Regions from separate parts of the Congzhengia sp. genome, predicted to be linked through region 2. Evidence: predicted binding sites of a transcription regulator. Region 2 holds the regulator's gene; the other holds the start of a gene.
The links. Region 2 encodes HrcA, which represses chaperone genes, less so after heat shock. Its sites were predicted from a motif close to TGTTAGCACTCNNNNNNNNNGAGTGCTAACA; they were not measured.
Positions count from the first base shown of each region.

Region 1: htpG (molecular chaperone HtpG) is a predicted target of HrcA. The motif match lies at 2,261-2,291, and genes of this name have one in related genera.

Region 1 covers NZ_JAXUNN010000030.1:197,491-207,494, reverse strand. The annotation lists gene WIG73_RS07040 (inositol monophosphatase family protein) at 1-583, shown strand, start outside; gene WIG73_RS07035 (hypothetical protein) at 662-1,204, shown strand; gene WIG73_RS07030 (stalk domain-containing protein) at 1,319-2,176, shown strand; gene htpG (molecular chaperone HtpG) at 2,316-4,196, shown strand; gene WIG73_RS07020 (DUF4446 family protein) at 4,250-4,765, opposite strand; gene WIG73_RS07015 (ParB/RepB/Spo0J family partition protein) at 4,897-5,763, opposite strand; gene WIG73_RS07010 (AAA family ATPase) at 5,768-6,541, opposite strand; gene greA (transcription elongation factor GreA) at 6,685-7,164, opposite strand; gene WIG73_RS07000 (hypothetical protein) at 7,267-8,106, opposite strand; gene WIG73_RS06995 (DUF4093 domain-containing protein) at 8,156-8,731, opposite strand; gene dnaN (DNA polymerase III subunit beta) at 8,728-9,831, opposite strand.
Region 2 covers NZ_JAXUNN010000009.1:39,266-49,269, forward strand. The annotation lists gene WIG73_RS01340 (FAD-dependent oxidoreductase) at 1-275, opposite strand, end outside; gene WIG73_RS01345 (acyl-CoA thioesterase) at 289-747, opposite strand; gene WIG73_RS01350 (alpha/beta hydrolase family protein) at 755-1,765, opposite strand; gene WIG73_RS01355 (GNAT family N-acetyltransferase) at 1,830-2,636, opposite strand; gene WIG73_RS01360 (aminopeptidase) at 2,692-4,071, opposite strand; gene dnaJ (molecular chaperone DnaJ) at 4,168-5,289, opposite strand; gene dnaK (molecular chaperone DnaK) at 5,375-7,213, opposite strand; gene grpE (nucleotide exchange factor GrpE) at 7,259-7,825, opposite strand; gene hrcA (heat-inducible transcriptional repressor HrcA) at 7,831-8,883, opposite strand; gene holA (DNA polymerase III subunit delta) at 9,001-10,004, opposite strand, start outside; partial or broken gene WIG73_RS01390 (hypothetical protein) at 10,004-10,004, opposite strand, start outside.

The DNA.
Region 1 (10,004 bases), on a different contig from region 2:
TAAAACCAGCTCATTTGACCGCAGCAAAGCGGTGTTTGTGTTAGACCCTGTAGACGGGACGACAAACCTCATTCACGACTATCAAATGAGTGCGGTGTCCTTAGCGCTTGTTGAAAACGGCGTTGTCACAAAGGGTGTGGTTTATAATCCGTTTTCTGAAGAGCTGTTCACCGCAGAACGCGGCCGTGGGGCTTATTTGAACGGAATCCCCATTCACGTGTCCGGCGCCGCTGCGCTCTCAGATGCACTGATTTCCATAGGCACCTCCCCCTATGAAAAAGAGCGGGCGGACAAGCTGTTTAAATTATTGAAACACGTCTTTTTAAAAGCGCAGGATATACGCAGAAGCGGCAGTGCCGCACTAGATTTATGCTTTGTTGCGGCAGGCCGCACAGACGGCTATTTCGAGCAAAACTTAAAGCCATGGGACTTTGCCGCAGGTTCTTTAATTTTGCAGGAAGCCGGTGGGATTATCACAAATTTTTCAGGCGGCGACATCAATATTTTTTCAAACTGTGATATTTTAGCGGCCACCGCAGGCTGTCACCATGAAATTTTGAAGGAAATTGCAACAATTTATTAATATTTTAAAAAAACATTGATTTTTTTTCATATTTTCTTTATAATGAGAAAAGAAAAAATAAGAAAGGAACTACAAAAAATGAAAAAAATAATATGCATTGCCATTGCTTTGGCTTTGAGCCTTTCGTTTGCCGCATGTAAAAAAGAAAGCGGCGGCACACCCTCCCAGGGTGCGCAGGAAGAAAACCTGTCCGGGTTGAACTCCCAGGTTTCTACGTCGCCGGAGGGAAATAACATTAAATATAATTTTGAAGAATACTTTTCCACTGTGCTCCCTCAAGGGATTAAAGCCGAGGATAGAAGTATTAACAGCGACGCCGGGTTCTTCACTGTTTACGACGACAGTCAGACCTATTTGGACGTAACGTATTATGAAACCGGCACCTCTGAACAGGAGGTTGCGCAAAAGGCAAAGGACATTGCCGCAAAAGGAACTGCATCTGAGGTTAGCCCCATTACGGTAAACGGAATTGCGTTTTATGGGGTAAGCATGCCGGACTATGGCAAAACGCAGTATATGGGCCACGTGAAAGGGTATGACGTAACCCTGTCTGTTTATGTGGATATAAACGACAGCGTTGTGCAGTCGTTCATTCAAAACACCGTGTTTACAAAAGAATAATTATAAAAACCTTCCTTGATTTTACCGTCTTTCCAGAAATTTTGCATTGATTTTATGCAGAATATCCATTATACTGGAAAACGAGTGATGCGCAAGGGAGGTTTTTGTTAATTTATGAAGAAATTTATTCTTGCGCTTGTTTTCATCCTATTGTCCAGCACAATGTTTGAAAATTCAAGAACAGTTGCGAATGCAAACGACACACTGTTTGAGACGCCCGTTTGTCTGACCGTGAACGGAAACTATATAAAATCTGACACCCCCGGCTACTTGGAGGGGGGCTACACAATGGTGCCCATCCGCGCCATAACTGAAGCCCTGCGGGCAGACAGAATTGACTGGAATGAGAAATCATCTACTGCGACCATCACACGGAAAAATACAACAATCGTGTTAAAGAAAAATAACAAGACAGCGGTGGTAAACGGAAAAAATGTGACAATGGACACGGCGTCTGTCATTAAGGCCGACCGGTTTTATGTTCCGGTGCGGTTTGTGGCGGAAACACTGAGCACAAAGGTGGGCTGGAATGCCTCCACCTATACGGTGAACATTACGGCGCAGGGCGTTACAGTGCCCGCCTCCATGATTGGGGACAGGGGATATACCGACAACGACATTTACTGGCTTTCTAGAATTGTGAACGCCGAAAGCCAGGGAGAACCCATGATTGGAAAAATTGCTGTGGCAAATGTGGTATTAAACCGCGTGAAAAGCCCGCTTTTTGCAAATAACATTTATGATGTAATTTTTGACAGGAATTACGGCGTTCAGTTCACCCCCATTTTGAACGGCACAATTTACAATACGCCATTGGGTGACAGCGTTGTAGCCGCGAAGCGCGCTTTGCGAGGTGAAAACTATGCATCGGAAAGCCTGTATTTTTTAAATCCGAGAATTGCCACAAGCTCTTGGATTATTAACAACCGAACATTTTTCAGAAGAATTGGCAATCATGATTTTTATCTATAAGTTGTAATATTTTTTCACTTTTTTAACAGATTATTAAAACATTGCTAAAAGCTATTGACAAATAAAGTGAAAATGTTAAAATATAATTAGCACTCGGAGTTCGAGAGTGCTAATTATATTTTTTTTGGAGGTTTTCAAGATGGCGAAAAAAGCATTTAAGTCAGAGTCGAAGCGGCTTTTAGACATGATGATTCATTCCATCTACACTCATAAGGAAATTTTTCTGCGGGAATTAGTGTCCAATGCCAGTGACTCTATCGACAAACTCTATTATATCGCCCTGACGGACGATAACATTACCTTTAATAAAGATGATTATTATATCCGGATCGAAACAGACGAAAAAAACCGTACGCTGACCATTTCAGATACCGGTATCGGCATGTCCAAAGAAGAGCTGGAGGAGAATTTAGGAACCATTGCCAAAAGCGGTTCGTTTGATTTTAAATCCGATTTGGAGCATGAGGAAGACCACGATATTATCGGCCAGTTTGGCGTTGGCTTTTATTCCGCGTTCATGGTAGCGGACAAGGTTACTGTCATTAGTAAAAAATACGGTGAGGAAGACGCATACAAATGGGAGTCTGAGGGTGCCGACGGCTATACCGTTACCAAATCTGCAAAAGACGAGGTTGGAACCAAAATTATACTTACTTTAAAACCCAATGCCGACGAAGAAAATTACGACGAATTTTTAAGTGAATATACCATCAGGCGCATCATCAAAAAATATTCCGACTACATTCGTTACCCCATTAAAATGATGGTGAAGAAAAGCCGTCCAAAACCGGGAACAGAGGGTGAGGGCAAAACGCCGGAATATGAGGATTATTTTGAAGATGAAACCTTAAACTCCATGGTACCTATTTGGAGGAAGAATAAATCAGAGCTGAAGGACGAAGATTATAACAACTTTTATAAAGAAAAGTTCTTTGACTATGACAATCCTGCCGCTGTGATTCATACCAGCGCAGACGGCATTACCAGCTACAAGGCGCTGATGTTCCTGCCTGCCAGGGCGCCTTACGACTACTATTCAAAAGATTTTGAAAAGGGCCTTGCCCTTTACGCCAACGGCGTTTTAATTATGGACAAGTGTGCAGATTTACTTCCCGACTGTTTTAGCTTTGTGAAGGGACTTGTGGATTCTGCCGACCTCTCTTTGAACATTTCCAGGGAAATGCTGCAGCACGACCGTCAGCTTCAAATTATTGCAAAAAATTTGCAGAAAAAAATCAAGAGCGAGCTAATAAAGCTGATGAAAGACGACCGGGAAACGTATGAAAAGTTTTATTCCGGTTTTGGCCGCCAGCTAAAGTTCTCTGTTTATAACGAATTTGGCCGGGAGAAGGAGCTTGTTCAGGATTTAATTTTGTTCTATTCCATCAAAGAAAAGAAACTGGTTTCTTTAAAAGAATACATTGAAAAAAAGCCGGAAGACCAGAAATTCATTTACTATGCCTGTGGAGAAAGCAACGAGAAAATTGAAAAGCTGCCCCAGACAGAGCTGGTAAAAGACAAGGGATATGACATTCTCTGCTTTACCGACGATATTGACGAATTTGCAATTAAAATGCTGGGCAAATATGAAGAAAAAGAATTTAAATCGGTATCATCCGGCGATTTAGGCTTTGAAACAGAAGCAAAGCAGGAAGAAAGCGAAGAAAACAAAGAAATTTTTCTCTTTATGAAAGATGCATTGGGCGACAAAGTGAAAGACGTGAAAGCTTCAACCCGGTTAAAATCTCACCCGGTGTGCATTACCAGCGGCGGCGAGCTTTCCATTGAAATGGAAAAGGTGCTTAATTCCATGCCGGCAGACCAAAAGGTGAAAGCAGAGCGGGTTCTGGAAATTAACGTTGACCACCCGGTGTTTGAAAAAATTAAGGAACTGTTTGCTTCTGACAAAGAGAAGCTGAAAAAATATGCCGACGTTTTATATGGCAGCGCACTTCTCATTGAAGGCTTAACTGTAGACGACCCCATTGAATTTTCTAACAATATTTGTGAATTAATCTAATAAAAAGAGGCCCCATCTTATCGGTGGGGTCTCTTTATGTTTCACGTGAAACATTATTTTTGTTTCATTTTTTCTTCATACTGCATTCTTGCACTGTTAATGGCCTCAATTTCTTCTTCTGTCAATTCATAATCGGAAAGTCCTTCAACAACAGGCTTTAAATAGGTCACAGTCTGCCCGCGGACATACATTCCATTTAATACAAATCCCGTGTCCCGTTCATCTAACAGCGCCACAGCAAAGCTTAACTTCGATTTATTTTCATGAAAAGCGTCATATTTTACCAAACCAATTTTTTTCACACAGGCGGAATCCTGCCGCTCCAAATAATTTATTTTTTCTTCGTAGCTTTTAAAATATCCTGCAATTTCATTGCATTTTTTATAATAGCTAACAATTGATTCCGTAATATCCTTTCCTGCCTTATCCTTTAAAACACGTTTCAGTTTACCGTTTGTCCGAACCGCCACAACAACACTCGCAATGGCAATAAAAATGGAAAGTACAGAAATATAAATTGCATAGGTTAAAATTAATGTTGTAGACACATCGTTTCCCAAAATATTCATTTGCTTATTCCCCTCAACCTTATCAGAACGCCAAATTTGCACTTTAAACTGTTTTTGTTTAAAATATGTATTAGGTATTAGTAATCCTCTGAAATTAGAATTTAGATAATATTTTAAAATCCCATTTTTTGTTATTTCTTAATTAATTGTATAATTCTTTCAAAATCTTCCGCAGAAGAATAAGGAATTTCAATTCTACCTTTATTTTTTTTATTCACAATTCTGATTTTTGTACCCAAGTCAGAAGAAAGAGATTCTTCCAGACTTTTTATATACCGAATCAGCTCTTCTTCCTCTTTTGAAACTGTTTTCGTCTTTTTTTCAACAAGAAGCGACTTAATATAGTTTTCCGTCTGACGTACGCTGAAATCTTCCTGTATAATTTTTGTCGCCACCATATTCATGAGCTTCTCATTCTCTAAAGCCAGAATTGACCTTGCGTGTCCCATAGAAAGTACGCCATCTTTTATAAACGCCTTAATACTGTCCGGCAAATTTAGTAATCGCACGCTGTTTGCCACTGCAGACCGGCTTTTGCCGATTTTTTTTGAAACGTCCTCCTGCGTCAGACCATAAACATCCATCAGTTCTTTAATCCCCAATGCTTCTTCAACTGCGTTTAGGTTCTCACGCTGTAAATTTTCAATGAGAGCTACTTCTTTTTCACTTTTTTCATCAAAATTTTTCACAATTGCAGGAATTTCTTTCAGCTTTGCAATTCTTGCCGCCCGCCATCTGCGTTCTCCGGCAATAATCGTATAAAATCCGTTTGAATTCAGCTTTACAACAATTGGCTGCAATACGCCATATTCTAAAATAGAGTCTGCCAGACTATTCAACTTTTCCTCATCAAAATCAGAACGCGGCTGTGTCTTGTTCGGCTCAATCTGCGTTATTTTAATAATTTTAACATCTTTTTCCCGCTCTGTAGTAGTTTCAACAACGCTTTCTGCGCTGAGCAGCGCGTCTAACCCTCTGCCAAGTCCCCGTTTTGCCATCTATTTATGCCTCCTGCACATTTTTCTTAATTACTTCCTTTGCCAGCGCTTTATATGCAAACGCCCCTTTTGAAAACTTATCATACGATAAAATTGGTTCCCCAAAGCTTGGCGCTTCACTCAACCGCACATTTCTCGGTATTACGGTTTTAAAAATCTTTTCCGGAAAGAATTTTTTTACCTCATCATATACCAAAGCAGATAAATTTGTGCGCTTGTCAAACATGGTCAGCAAAATCCCTTCAATTTCAAGCTGCTCATTAATATTCTGCTTTAAAGAAGATATTGTGTTTGTCAGCTGGCCAAGCCCCTCTAACGCATAATATTCACATTGAATGGGAATTATCACACTTTCTGCCGCGGCAAACGCATTTAACGTTAAAAGTCCTAAAGAAGGAGGGCAGTCAATCAAAATAAAATCAAACTCATTTTTGATTTGTTCCAAGGCGCTTTGAAGCAAAAATTCCCGCTTTTTAAAAGCAACCAGTTCAATTTCGGCACCTGCAAGATTCACATTAGACGGGCAAACCCACAAATTTTTATATTTTGTTTCTATAATTGCGTCTTTCAACTGAATTTCATTGATATAAACATCATATAACGAATGATCCACACGATCCTTGTCAATTCCAAAGCCGCTGGTAGCATTCCCCTGGGGATCACTATCAATCAACAGCACTTTTTTCTTTAAATCGCCCAAATATGCGCTAAGATTGACGGAAGTTGTTGTTTTTCCCACGCCGCCTTTCTGATTGGCAATTACGATGACTTTTCCCATTTTTGTAAAATACCTTTCTTTTTAAGATTGTAATTATTATTATACCATTGTTTGATCTGCATTTCAATCGTTTTATCAGAAAAGAATGTTTCACGTGAAACAAAAAAAAGAGAGACAACATTGTCTCTCTAAAAAAATATTGTTTACTTAGAAATTTCTAAAATTTTAACCTGATATTCACCGTTGGGAGATTCCACCGTTACCACTTCTTCCGGTTTTGCACCGATTAAAGCCCTTCCCAGAGGGGATTCATCAGATATTTTGTTCTGGTCCGGCGACGCTTCGGTAGATCCCACAATTTCATAAGAAACTTCTTCTTCAAAATCCATATCATAAATCTTGACCTTTGTTCCGACGGCAACCTTGCTGGTGTCAATTTCGTCCTCGTCAATCACCTTTGCATTTTTCAGCATTTTTTCAAGGTTCACAATTTTAACTTCCACTTCGCCCTGTTCTTTTTTTGCTTCATCATATTCCGCATTTTCAGAAAGGTCTCCAAAGCCTCTTGCCACTTTAATTTTTTCTGAAACTTCTTTTCTTTTTTCTGTTTTTAAATATTCAAGCTCTGCCTCAAGCTCTTTCAGTCTATTATAGGTAAGTACAATCTCTTTATCCATTTTCATTCTGCCTTTCTTCCCACATAAAATAACATTCATACTTATCTATGGGCGGATAAGCAACTTTTACTAAGATATTATAAGTGAAAAACAACGATTTGTCAATCATTATTTTCTGATATTCACAATTTTATAATTTTTATCTTTTAAAAAGACCGGAATTGTTATTTTGTCGATATTTGTCTGTTGAATTTTAAAATAAAACTCTGTGAAAGATAAATTTTTTATCACTCTGTTTTCCTTTAAAAATTCCTCCTCATTTGTCTTATACGATAATAAAATTTCACTGAATCCGCCCTTATAAATTTTATAAATATCAATAAGATTTACAGATTGAAAAAATCCTTCGTCTACAATTCTGTCTGCCTCGCAGTTAATGTAAATCTTATTATATTTTTTCACCTTATCATTTTTACCCTTGATATGAATAAAAATACCGTATTTTTCTCGGAATTCATTTGCTAAATTCTCAAATTTTCCCGGATTTGTTGTATATACGCTGATTGCCTTTACAATCCGAACGCATTTTAACATGTATTTTTTTACTTCTTTTGGATTGTTTGATATCAAAACCAGATCACATTCATTTAAATGATATCCTTTTTTTTCAGCAAAATAGGTTAAAAAGTCTTGAAACATTTCATAGAAAACGGCGCTTCCTTTCATAATTTGAAATTCACACCGCAAATAATACTGCAGTAAATGATCTTGTATATTTTGTACACAAATCGTTTGTACATCCATATCGTGTAAATATGCACAAATCCTTGTAAAATAACGTTTTTTTTGTTTTTCTTTCATCTTTGGCGGCAATGGTATTTTAATTACGTTCAAACCATTTTTACTGACCATATTTTTTCTAAATAATCTTTTGCAACCAAAACAGCGAAACAAAAGCAAATCAAATTTTGAAAATTTCTCTGCAGCAGTTATATAACAATTCTTCATAAAAAAAACACCTCAATATATTGATATAACTCAATATATTGAGGAAATCTTAAAATAATTCTAAATCTTCTTTGTGAAACAGTAAATTTAACACATCAACCAGCATGTTTGCCGATATTTTTGTTGGAAGGCCGTTTTGCTTTAAAAATTCTTCCCGCTTCAATTTGCTGTTTTCTTTTCCATAAAAGCCGGCCCGGTAAAGGTCCAGCTTTGTAATTTCATTTTTACAATCAAATTTGGTTTCTCCAAAAAGGGTAGCGCCCGAGCGCTGCAAAGCACCGATAATAACGTCTGCTTCCATTCCTTCAACGCCCAAAAGCCCTTCCTTTCCAGGTTCTGTTTTTCTCTTTTCTTTCCCTTTTAATTCCGGTATAAACGCATGATAAACCGTTTCACCGGCTGTACAGCTTTTGATAAAATTGCGGATTAAAAAGCCTGCCCTGTCAGAATCTGTAAGCACTACAATACCGTCTTTCTGTGCAAGCCGTTTCATCAAACGCTGCATTTCCTTATTTTTAAAAATACAAAATCCGCCGGTTACCAACACATTTGCGTTCACAACAGAATTGAGTTTTATTTTGTCATAAGCGCCTTCAACTACAATGGTTTCTTTTACAGTAATCATTTCATGCGGACGGGCAAAACAATATAGGTAAAACGGTCGCCCTCAACAGGACTGATAACCGTTGGCGTAACCGGTGTAGAAAAACTGAATTTCACCGTTTCATCGTCTACATTTTTAAATGCGTCAATTAAATATCGTGGATTAAATGCAATTTGCATGGGTTCGCCAATCATGTTCACACTGAACTTATCGTTCACTTTTCCCATAACGCTTTCGCAGTTGATAAACACACTGTCGTCTTCAATGTTTAACAGAACATAGGATTTGGCCGATTCACTGACAATCATCGCCGCCCTGTCGATGGAATTCAAAATTTTCTTTGTTTCCACCTCAATTACAAGGTTGTTTTTGTGGTCAGCAACCGATTTATAGTTTAAATATTCCCCGTCAATAATTCTGGAAACAAAGGTGCAGTTTTTCAAAGACATTTTTACGTTGTTTTTCGACAGGGAAATCTGAATATAATCTTCACTGTCGCCGATAATGGACAAAAGCTCTTTTGCATTTTTTCCCGGCAAAATAAATTTAATTTCCTTGTCTGTGTCTATTTCTTCTTTCCGAATTGCCACCCGATATCCGTCGCAACCTACCACGTGAATGGTTCCGTCTGAAATGTCAAAATAAACGCCGGTTAATACGGGCTTGTCCTCTTTGGTGCTGATGGCATAAACCGTCTGGCGCACCATATTCTTTAAATATGTTTCTTTTATCTCAAAACAATTTTCATCTTCCACTAACGGAAGCAGGGGAAAGTCTTCTGCTGAAGCGGTGGCAAAATCAAATTTTGCGTTGCCGCAGGCAATTTTAATTTGTTCCTTGTCATCAACCTCTAAATAAACGTCTTCTTCAAAATCAGGCAACTTTTTCACTGCCACGCTGAACAGGTTTGCTTTCACTACAACCATGCCTTTTTCTTTCACTTCGGCAGGAATGACACATTCCAGCCCTAAATCCATGTTATTGCCGACTAAATGAAAACAATCGTCCTTGGCTTCTAAATAGATCCCCTCCATAATGGGCAGCGTCGTTTTAACGGGAACGGCTTTTTCTACAATATTCACAGCCTCAATCAAATCGGTTCGTTTGCATTTTAAATTCATCTTCAAAAAATCCTCCGTTATATTAAAAAAATATATAATATTTTAGTAGTTATAGTAGTAGTGTCTGTTAATTCTGTGGAAAACCTCGTTTAAAGGCTGTATTTCGCGAAAAAGGCTTATGGATAAGTATGTTCTCAATCTGTGTATAAATTTAGACTATTCACAGGTCTTTC
Region 2 (10,004 bases):
GTCCAATATGTATTAAGCGGCACGTGCTTCGATACGTTTTTTCGAATTTCAAGCCCAATGCCGGAAGCAACCATATTCACTCCGTCGTCAAAGGGCGCAAAGGCCGGCACCATGCCGGACGTGCCAAGCCCGCCAAATGCGCCGCAGGACTCGGCAAGAAAGACTGATTTTCCTTTTTTTGCAGCAGCAACCGCCGCCGCTACACCTGCTGCACCGCCGCCTGCCACAAACACATCGGTTTCATACTTTTGAAACAACTCTTTCTGATATAACATTTTTTTCCTCCAATCAGCCTTTATACTCCATTCTCCGCGCTTTTCTTAATTTTGCATTTTCATATTCCGTCCGTTCTTCCTCAGTTTCTAAAATCAATCCCGGTACCTCTGTTGGCCGCTCATTTTCGTCCAGTGCAACCATAACCACATAGGCGGTGTTAATCAACTTTCGCTCGCCGCTTAATTCCTCCACATAAACCGTAACTTTAATTTCCATGGAGGTTCGTCCGGCATAGGTTATTTTTCCTAAAATCAACACGGTGTCGTTAGCATATGCCGGCGCCTGAAACTGAAGCATATCCACCACGGCTGTTGTAACATTTCGTCCAGAATGTCTGCGGGCAACTACGGCTGCAACTACGTCAATCCAGCCCATAAGCTGGCCGCCGAACAAACGGCTGTATCCGTTTAAATTTCCCTGTGATAAAATGTGAACCTGTTCCGTAAAGGAATCTGAAACTTTTTTCTTCATGTTTACCTCAATTTTCTAAATGTTTTATAATTTCGGGCCATGCGTCTTCCGGATAGAATCTATGCGCGCCCTCGCCGATGACCAGCGTGCAATTTTTAGCAGCACCAGCCACTTGAAACAGTTTTAAAATTATATCATAGCTTTTCGCCACGCCCTTTAAAGGGAAAATTGGATCCTGGTTGCCGCACACAACAATCAGCTTTCTCGGCGCGATAAGTCCAGCTAAGTCACCCATATCAAAAAACAGCCTGATGTTGGGAATAAAGTTACAAATGCAGTGATCCATTGCCATGATAGAATCGTCGAAAGAGCACACCGCGCAGGAAGGAACCGCAATGGAAATCCGCTTGTCCAGGCAGGCGGCATAAAAGCAAGTTGTTCCGCCGCCAGAATTTCCTATACAAACAATTTTAGTCCTGTCAGCCTGGGGAAAATGCTTTTCTAAAACGTCAATGGCCCTGCTCACATCCCAAACCCGCTCACCTACAGCCGTTCGGCCAATTAGAAGCGCCGCAGTGGACGATAGGTGGCAGTTTGGCCCGCTTTTTGTCCCACCGCATTCACCAAAATTTCTCTGTTCAATGGTCAGGGCACAAAGTCCGTGTTCAACAGCCTGAATCGCAAACATGCGGCTTCCGTCCTCAATTAAGCGCGCGTCCCGTTCAAATTTAGCCCGTCCAAGAGAAATATGCATGCCGGTTGAATGTCCCTGCAAACACAAAACTACCGGAGCCGGGCCTTTTAATCCTTCCGGGATTAAAAAGTGGCATGGGACAAAATAGCCTTCCTCACTTTGAAAATTGAACCGTATTTCACGAAACTTATCTCGCTCAACGTCATATTCGATTTCTAAGCAATCTTCGCATTGTTTAAATTTATCCATACCCAATAGTGCTTTTAGCTTAGTTTTTGCCATTATCTGCCATTCAGTAAAGCTTAAACTCCCGTCATAGCGCAGCTGCGGCATAATTCTTTCTGCTAGTTCCTGGGTGTGAACAATTGGCTGAAAGTTTTTCATGTGGCAACCTTCTTTATATATAAATTTTGATAATATCATAACACTGCAGAAATACAAAGTCAAGTCAATCCAGGAATAAATTCATATATATGCCGTGTCTGCCGCTGTCAAATCCTAAAATTGTGGTGTCCGTTTTTCCCTTTAATGCAGAAATCTCCGGCAAAGTATAAATTATTTTCTCCGCATGAAAATATTGTTTTAAAAATTGGCTCCCAGTTTTAATTTCTTCATCCGACATGGTGGTTTCTTTCACAAAAACCGTTTTGTCAAACACTCTGCCCAGCAAAATCCGTTCGCGGCCGTCAATTAAAATTTTCTTTGCAAATCCCCCTGTGGACCTTGCTTCTGTTATCATATATGCAAGCATCTTTTCATCCCAGGAAACAAGAGGTGCAAACGCCTGCTCGCGCAGGTGAAAATAGTCGTGTGCAGAAATGTCTGACATGTTAAAAGACGCACAGCCATTAAAATGACTTGCATCTATCGTTTTTAAACAGTACATTTCCTCAAGGCCAATTCGTTTATAAAAGGAAAACAGTTTGTCGTTTGCCGGGTGAAGGCCAAATAAAATGTTTTTTTGCTTTGCTTCTTCGCGTATGAACTCCAACATTTTTTTGCACACCGAATTTCCCCTGAATTCCGGCAAAACCCCAATGGCATATCCATACAGGAAATCTCTGTGAAGCAGCGACGCCTTCAGCAGGTAAACAACGCCAATTGCTGTTTCACCGCTGCACGCAACCACCGTTTGGCCGGGTGTGTAAAGATGTTGAAAAAACATGTTAATATAATCGTCACTGTCGCCAAAACACACTTTCCAGATGTGCTTTAGCTGCGGAACGTCTGTCTTATCTGAAAATCGTATATTCAAATATCTTTTCCCCTTTCTGCAAAAAGAGGAGGGATATCTTCCCTCCTCTTGTAAGTTACAATGTAATAAATGCCTTATACGCTCTATAGGTCATGTAAATATCCAGTTTTGATGCAATTTCAAACGGTGCATGCATGGACAAAAGAGCAGTTCCGCAGTCGACTACTTCAATATCTAAGTTAGCCGCAAACTGCGCAATGGTTCCGCCGCCGCCAATGTCAACCCGTCCCAGCTCACCGGTCTGCCAAATAACATTGTTTTGATCCAATACACCGCGTACCACCGACATAAACTCGGCATTCGCATCAGACGTTCCGGATTTTCCCCTGGAACCGGTAAATTTGGTCAGCGTGGGGCCGTGGCCCAGATAGGCTGCATTGTTCTTTTCATTTACGTCGGGATAATTGGGGTCAAACGCCGCATTTACGTCTGCCGACATGCACTTGGAGTTGCGGAATGTTTCAAGCTTTAATAGCTCGCTGTAGTCGCCTTTTGTTTTTGAAATTAACTGGGCGGTGCCATATTCAAAGGCGGCGCTGAGCATTCCTGTGTTGCCCATAGAACCAATTTCTTCTTTGTCAACCAAAACGCACGCAACCGTTTTTTTCTGGTTTTCCGACTCGCAAACAGCGCGAAGTGCAGTGTAGGCGCACACTCTGTCGTCCTGTCCATAACCGCCGACCATGCTTCTGTCAAGACCTAAATCGCAGGCCTTGAACGCGGGCACAGCCTCAATTTCGGCTGTCACAAAATCATCTTCTGTGATACCGTATTTCTCATTCAATAGTTTCATCACAGACGTTTTAAACTTGTCTTTTTCACAGTCATCCGGCATGCTTCCGATAATCAGGTTCAGGCTCTCCCCTTCAATGAGTTCGCCGCCCTTTTTCTGCATTTGTTTTGACGCCAAATGCGGAAGTAGGTCGCTGACACAGAAAATTGGGTCACCAGCTTCTTCGCCGATTGTAAAATCAACCTTTGTGCCGTCTTTTTTATACACAACGCCGATCAGAGACATGGGCATTGCTGTCCACTGATATTTTTTAATTCCGCCGTAATAATGGGTTTTAAACAGCGCCATATCCGCGTCTTCATAAAGCGGGTTTGCTTTTAAGTCCAAACGCGGCGAGTCAATGTGGGCCACAACAAAATTAATGCCTGACGTAATATCCTCGCTTCCTATGTTTGCAAGGTATAGGCCCTTGCCGCGGTTATTGAAATAAACCTTGTCACCGGGTTTTAGGCTTTCTTTCGTGCTAATATCGCAAAAGCCGCTGCGCTCTGCAATTTTTATTGCCTCTTGTACGGCCAGGCGCTCGGTTTTTGAAGAATTTAAAAACTGGATATAGTCGCCGCAAAACTGAAAAACGTCTTGTTTTTCCGCTTCTTTTAAGGACTCCCAGCCGTTTTTATTGTCGCGTAAAAGTTCTGACATTTTCTATTCATTGCCTTTCTGCCCACAAGATGAATTTGCGTAAATGGTTTATGTGGGCCATAAACCATTTTACTATAATAATGCCCTTTAGAATCGTTATTTATCAAAAAATCCCTTCGATTTTGGCTTTGCCATTCCTGCAAATTCACGGAGCAGGTCCTTTTGTTTCTTTGAAAGGTGTTTCGGCACTTCAATGTTCACCCTGACATACTGGTCGCCGCGTCCTGAGCGTTTCAGATATGGAATTCCCTTGCCCTTAAACCGAAAAACCGTTCCCGGCTGTGTTCCCTCCGGTATGTCATACTTCACCTTGCCGTCTAACGTGGGCACTTCCACAGTTGCACCCAAGGCCGCTTCTGCAAAGCTGATGGTCATGTCGTAGGACACGTCAAAACCGCTACGTTTAAAATCGTTGCTGGGGCGAACATTCACAGCAACATACAGGTCACCGTTAGGCGCGCCGCTTTCGCCCACATTGCCCTGGCCGCTTAACGAAATTGTCTGACCGTCGTCAATTCCGGATGGAATTTTCACTTTAATTTTTCTTCCCTTTTTAATTTTGCCCTTGCCGGCGCATTTCGGGCATGGATCTTTCACTACCGTACCCTTGCCGCCGCAGGCCGAACAGGTCGTTACTGTCTGCATGTTTCCTAAAATAGTTCGCTGTGTGGACCGAACCTGGCCAGTGCCGCCGCACACGGTACAGGTTGCGGTTTCAGTACCGGGTTTTGCTCCCGTTCCGTCGCAGTCGGGACAATTTTCAATCCGGTAAATATTAATTTCTTTTTCACAGCCAAACGCCGCCTCTTCAAAGCTAATAGTTACCTGTGCAGACACATTGCTTCCGCGCTGCGGGCCGCGTCTGGATGTACCGCGGGAGGAAAAACCGCCGCCAAAAATATCGCCGAATATGTCGCCCATGTCAAAGCCGCCGAACCCGCCAAATCCTCCAAAGCCGCCGCCAGTGCCTCCTCCGGCGCCAAAGTTGGGGTCTACCCCTGCGTGGCCGAACTGGTCGTAGCGGGAACGCTTTTCTTTGTCCGACAGAATTTCATACGCTTCGCTGACCTCTTTAAATTTTTGCTCGGCCTGTTTATCCCCGGGGTTTAAATCCGGATGATATTGTTTTGCAAGTTTTCTATAGGCTTTTTTAATTTCATCATCGGTTGCAGATTTTGATACACCCAAAACCTCATAAAAATCTCGCTTATCTGCCATAAAATTCACCCTTTACCAAAACATTCCGCAAACCCACAGCAGATATTACGCTGTGGGTTTGTTTCTGAAACAGTTTCATTTTTAATTAGTCTACTTCTTCAAAATCAGAATCAACAACATTATCACCATTGTTTCCGCCTGGAGCATTTCCATCCCCGGGGGTCGGGCCGTCCTGCGGAGGCTGCTGCCCCTGTGTTGACTGATATACTTTTGAGCTGACCTCATAGAACTTTTTGGAAAGCTCCTCAGTCGCTGCTTTAATTGCCGCAGAATCGGTGCCCTTTAAGGCCTCTTTCACTTTGGCAATCAAGCCTTCAACTGCCGTTTTATCAGCAGCATCAACCTTGTCGCCCAAATCTGCCAGAGATTTTTCGCTCTGATAAACCAACGTGTCTGCGTTATTCCGAATTTCAATTTCTTCTTTCTTTTTCTTGTCTTCCTGTGCAAATTTTTCTGCTTCTTTTACAGCCTTGTCAATTTCATCGTCTGAAAGATTTGTATTGGCTGTAATCGTGATATTCTGTTCGTGCCCGGAGCCCATGTCCTTGGCAGATACATGAACAATGCCGTTCGCATCGATATCAAACGTAACCTCAATTTGCGGAACGCCTCTGGGCGCCGACGGAATTCCGTCCAAATGAAACTTACCCAATGTTTTATTATCTGCCGCCATTTCCCTTTCACCCTGCAGAACATGAATTTCAACGCTTGTCTGTCCGTCTGCTGCAGTAGAGAATATCTGCGATTTTTTCGCAGGAATGGTGGTGTTTCTGTCAATCAATTTTGTAAACACACCGCCTAAGGTCTCAATACCAAGTGAAAGCGGTGTTACGTCTAACAGCACAACGCCGCTGACGTCGCCGGAAAGCACGCCGCCCTGAATTGCAGCGCCAACTGCAACACATTCGTCCGGGTTAATGCCCTTGTGGGGTTCTTTGCCTGTCAGATTTTTCACTGCTTCCTGCACAGCCGGAATTCTGGAAGATCCGCCGACTAACAACACCTTGTCAATGTTGCTTGCAGATAAGCCAGCATCGGCCAGCGCCTTTTTCGAGGGTTCCATGGTTGCCTCAACCAGGTCGTGTGTCAGTTCGTCAAATTTTGCACGGGTCAAGGTAACGTCTAAATGCTTCGGTCCTGTTGCATCTGCTGTAATAAACGGCAGATTGATATTGGTGGTCGTCACGCCAGAAAGCTCAATTTTTGCTTTTTCAGCAGCTTCCTTTAATCTCTGGAGTGCCATTTTATCGTTTTTCAAATCAATTCCGTTTTCCTTCTGGAATTCAGATGCCAAATAGTCGATAACCCTCTGGTCAAAGTCGTCGCCGCCCAGGCGATTGTTACCGTTTGTTGCAAGCACCTCAAAAATGCCGTCGCCAAGCTCTAAAATAGAAACGTCGAACGTTCCGCCGCCTAAGTCGTAAACCATTATTTTCTGGTCACCGTCTTTGTCCATGCCATAAGCAAGGGCTGCCGCCGTAGGCTCGTTGATAATTCTCTGAACTTCCAGTCCCGCAATTTTGCCTGCGTCTTTTGTCGCCTGTCTCTGAGCGTCGTTAAAATAAGCCGGAACGGTGATAACCGCATGTGTTACAGGCTCGCCCAAATAGCTTTCGGCATCGGCTTTCAGTTTTTGCAGAATCATTGCCGAAATTTCCTGGGGAGAATAGCTTTTTCCGTCTATGTCTGTTTTCTGCGAGCTTCCCATTTCTCTTTTAATAGAGATAATTGTTCTTTCAGGGTTTGTAATTGCCTGTCTTTTTGCAACCTGCCCAACCAGTCTTTCGCCGTTTTTAGAAAATGCAACCACAGAAGGGGTTGTTCTTCCGCCTTCGGCGTTTGGAATAACGGTAGGCTCCCCGCCTTCCATAACTGCTACACATGAATTCGTTGTACCAAGGTCAATACCAATGATTTTTGCCATAAGTCATTCCTCCTAATATATAAACAAATAAATTTTTAACAATGATTAATTTGCAACCTTTACCATAGAATGCCGAATCACTTTTTCTTTATATTTATAGCCTTTCATAAACTGCTCTACCACAACGTTGGCGTCATACTCGTCGTCGTCAACATGCATCACCGCATTGTGGATGTTGGGGTCGAACTGTGTGCCCAGTGCCTCAATTTCAACCACACCCATTTTCGCCAAAATTTCAAAAAATTGTTTCGAAACCATTTTCACGCCTTCTGAAAATTCAGAGTGTTCCGTTTCGTCCAGCGCTGAAATTGCCCGGTCGAGATTGTCCGCCACCGGAAGCAGCTTTTCTAAAGTTTCGGCTACCGCCAGGCTATACATTTCGTCCTTTTCTTTCTGCGTGCGCTTTTTATAATTGTCATACTCCGCCAAAACCCTTAAATATTTGTCATAAACCTCATCATATTTTTCTTTTTCAACGGTTTTGGGTTCCTCTGGTGTTTCTTCCGCCAATTCGCCGGATTCAACAGTGACAGGCTCCTTTTCTTCCTGAACAGCATCCTCCACGCGTTCTTTTTCTTTCACTTCGTTTTCCTTTGTTGGCTTTTTGGCCATTTTCATCACTCTCCATTGTCATCAATATACAGTTCTTTTAAAAGCCTGTCAAGGTAATTGGATATTTGATTAATATTTGCAATAACCTTAGAATAGTTCATTCGAGTCGGTCCGATAATACCAAGCCGGCCCGCCGCTCTCCCCCCCAAGTGGTAGTTCGTGGTGACAAGGCTCAAATTCTGCATAATATCCAGCCCGTTTTCGCTGCCGATTCGGACATGAATTGCATGCTCGTCGTTTTCTTCTGCGTCCGACAACACCTTGGCAACGGACTGTTTGTCGTCTAAAAACTCGATAAACTCTTTGGCGCGCGTAACGTCTCTGTATTCGGGAAAATTAAAAATATTCGTAACGCCGCTTAAGTAGATTTCCGTTTCCTTTTGAATGTCGTCAATAATATCTGAAATAAAATCCAGCACCGGAAACAGCATTTCATAATTTGACCCCAGTGCTTTTTTAATTTCATTGATTTTTTTCATATCAATTTCATTTAAAAGCAGGCCGGAAAGCTTTTCCTTCATCAGTGCTGAAACCTGAGGGATGATTTTGTGGTCTACATTTTTTGGGATGTAAACCCGCTTGTTTTTCATAATGCCCTCGTTTGTTACCAAAATGATCAGCATGGAAGATGCGTCAACAGGAACAAGTTCAATGGTTTTGATCGCACCGTGTTTCATTTCAGGTGTCATTAATACAGCGGTGTAATTTGTAAGCTGTGAAAGCACCACAGACGCCTGCCGGATAACCTTGTCAAACTGGTTCAGCTTCATTTCCATAGCAACGGCAAGAAGATCTATGTCCCGTTGGCTCACTTCATAGCCGTTCATCAGTTCGTTAACATAAAACCGATACCCTTTGTCCGACGGAACCCTGCCCGCCGACGTGTGAGGCTGTTCTAAATAGCCCATTTCCTCTAAATCGGCCATCTCGTTTCGGATGGTCGCGCTGGAAAGCCCCAAATCAAGGTTTTTTGCGATATGCCGTGAACCGACAGGTTCCGCATTCGTCACATATTCATTTATTATGGTATGAAGTATTTTTCGCTTTCTTTCATTCATTTCCATAACCCTTCACCTCGTTGTTAGCACTCTACCTTATCGAGTGCTAACATTAAAATATCACTTTTTTACAGAATTGTCAAGCGATAAATTATGAATTTTTTATGAAATTCATAATTATCCGGCAAAATCAGCAATCAGCCTTTGCAAAAGCACGGTTTTGTCACCCTGGCTCAGTTTAAAATTCCGATCGGTATCAACACACATTGTCAGCAGCCGTTCTAAGTTTTCCCTCGTATATTTTGCACTCAATGTGATATATTTACTCACAAGAAACGGCGGTATTTTGCTTTTGGACGCAATTTGAGTCCTGTCCAGCCTACTTTCCGTCATCAGCTTCACAGTTAAAATTTTATCCACGCTGGAGCTGATTGCACCGAGAATTCTTGTTTCATCCTCTTTTAACGAGCATAAGTCGTTTAGTTTTGAAAGTGCGGCATAGGCATTCTGAGAAAGCATTGCGTCCACCATGTCGAACACTTTGTTTTCAATTACAGGAACTACTACGGCGTCGATGTCCGCCCGGGTGATTTGAATTTCACCCTGGGTGAAAGCGGCCACTTTTTCTGCCTCATGCTTTACCGCCATCATGCCTTCGCCCGTAATTTCAATTAAATATTTCGCGTCGTGAGGGCTGATGACCTTTCCCAGTGTTTTAAACAGACCAATGGTCCAGTTAATCATTTTATTTTCAGATAAATAAGAAAACTCTGCAAACGCATTTTGTTTTTGAAATTTTTTATAAAGCCCGCTGCGCTTATCCACCTTTTCCTCGTCAAAAACCAAAAACACATCTTCGGGAATGTCTGAAAGCCGTTTCTCCCAAAACTCCTTATACTCTTTTGTGGCCGTATCTTTGCCGGATATTGTAAAAATCATAGAGTTGCGAAACGTTAAAAGTTTTGAGTCAGACATAACAGGCAGCGCCTCAATAGCTTCGTCCACTGCTTTTAAATCATACTTCCTGCCATCAAACTCAAACACGTTAAACTCCGGCATTTGAGCCGGGGTGATTTTTTTCAGCAGCTCCGCTTTGCTGTGCGCTTTTAAAAATACCTCCTCGCCATACAGCAAGAGAACGTTTTTTTCCATTTTATCCTGTTTTAAATATTTTACAAATT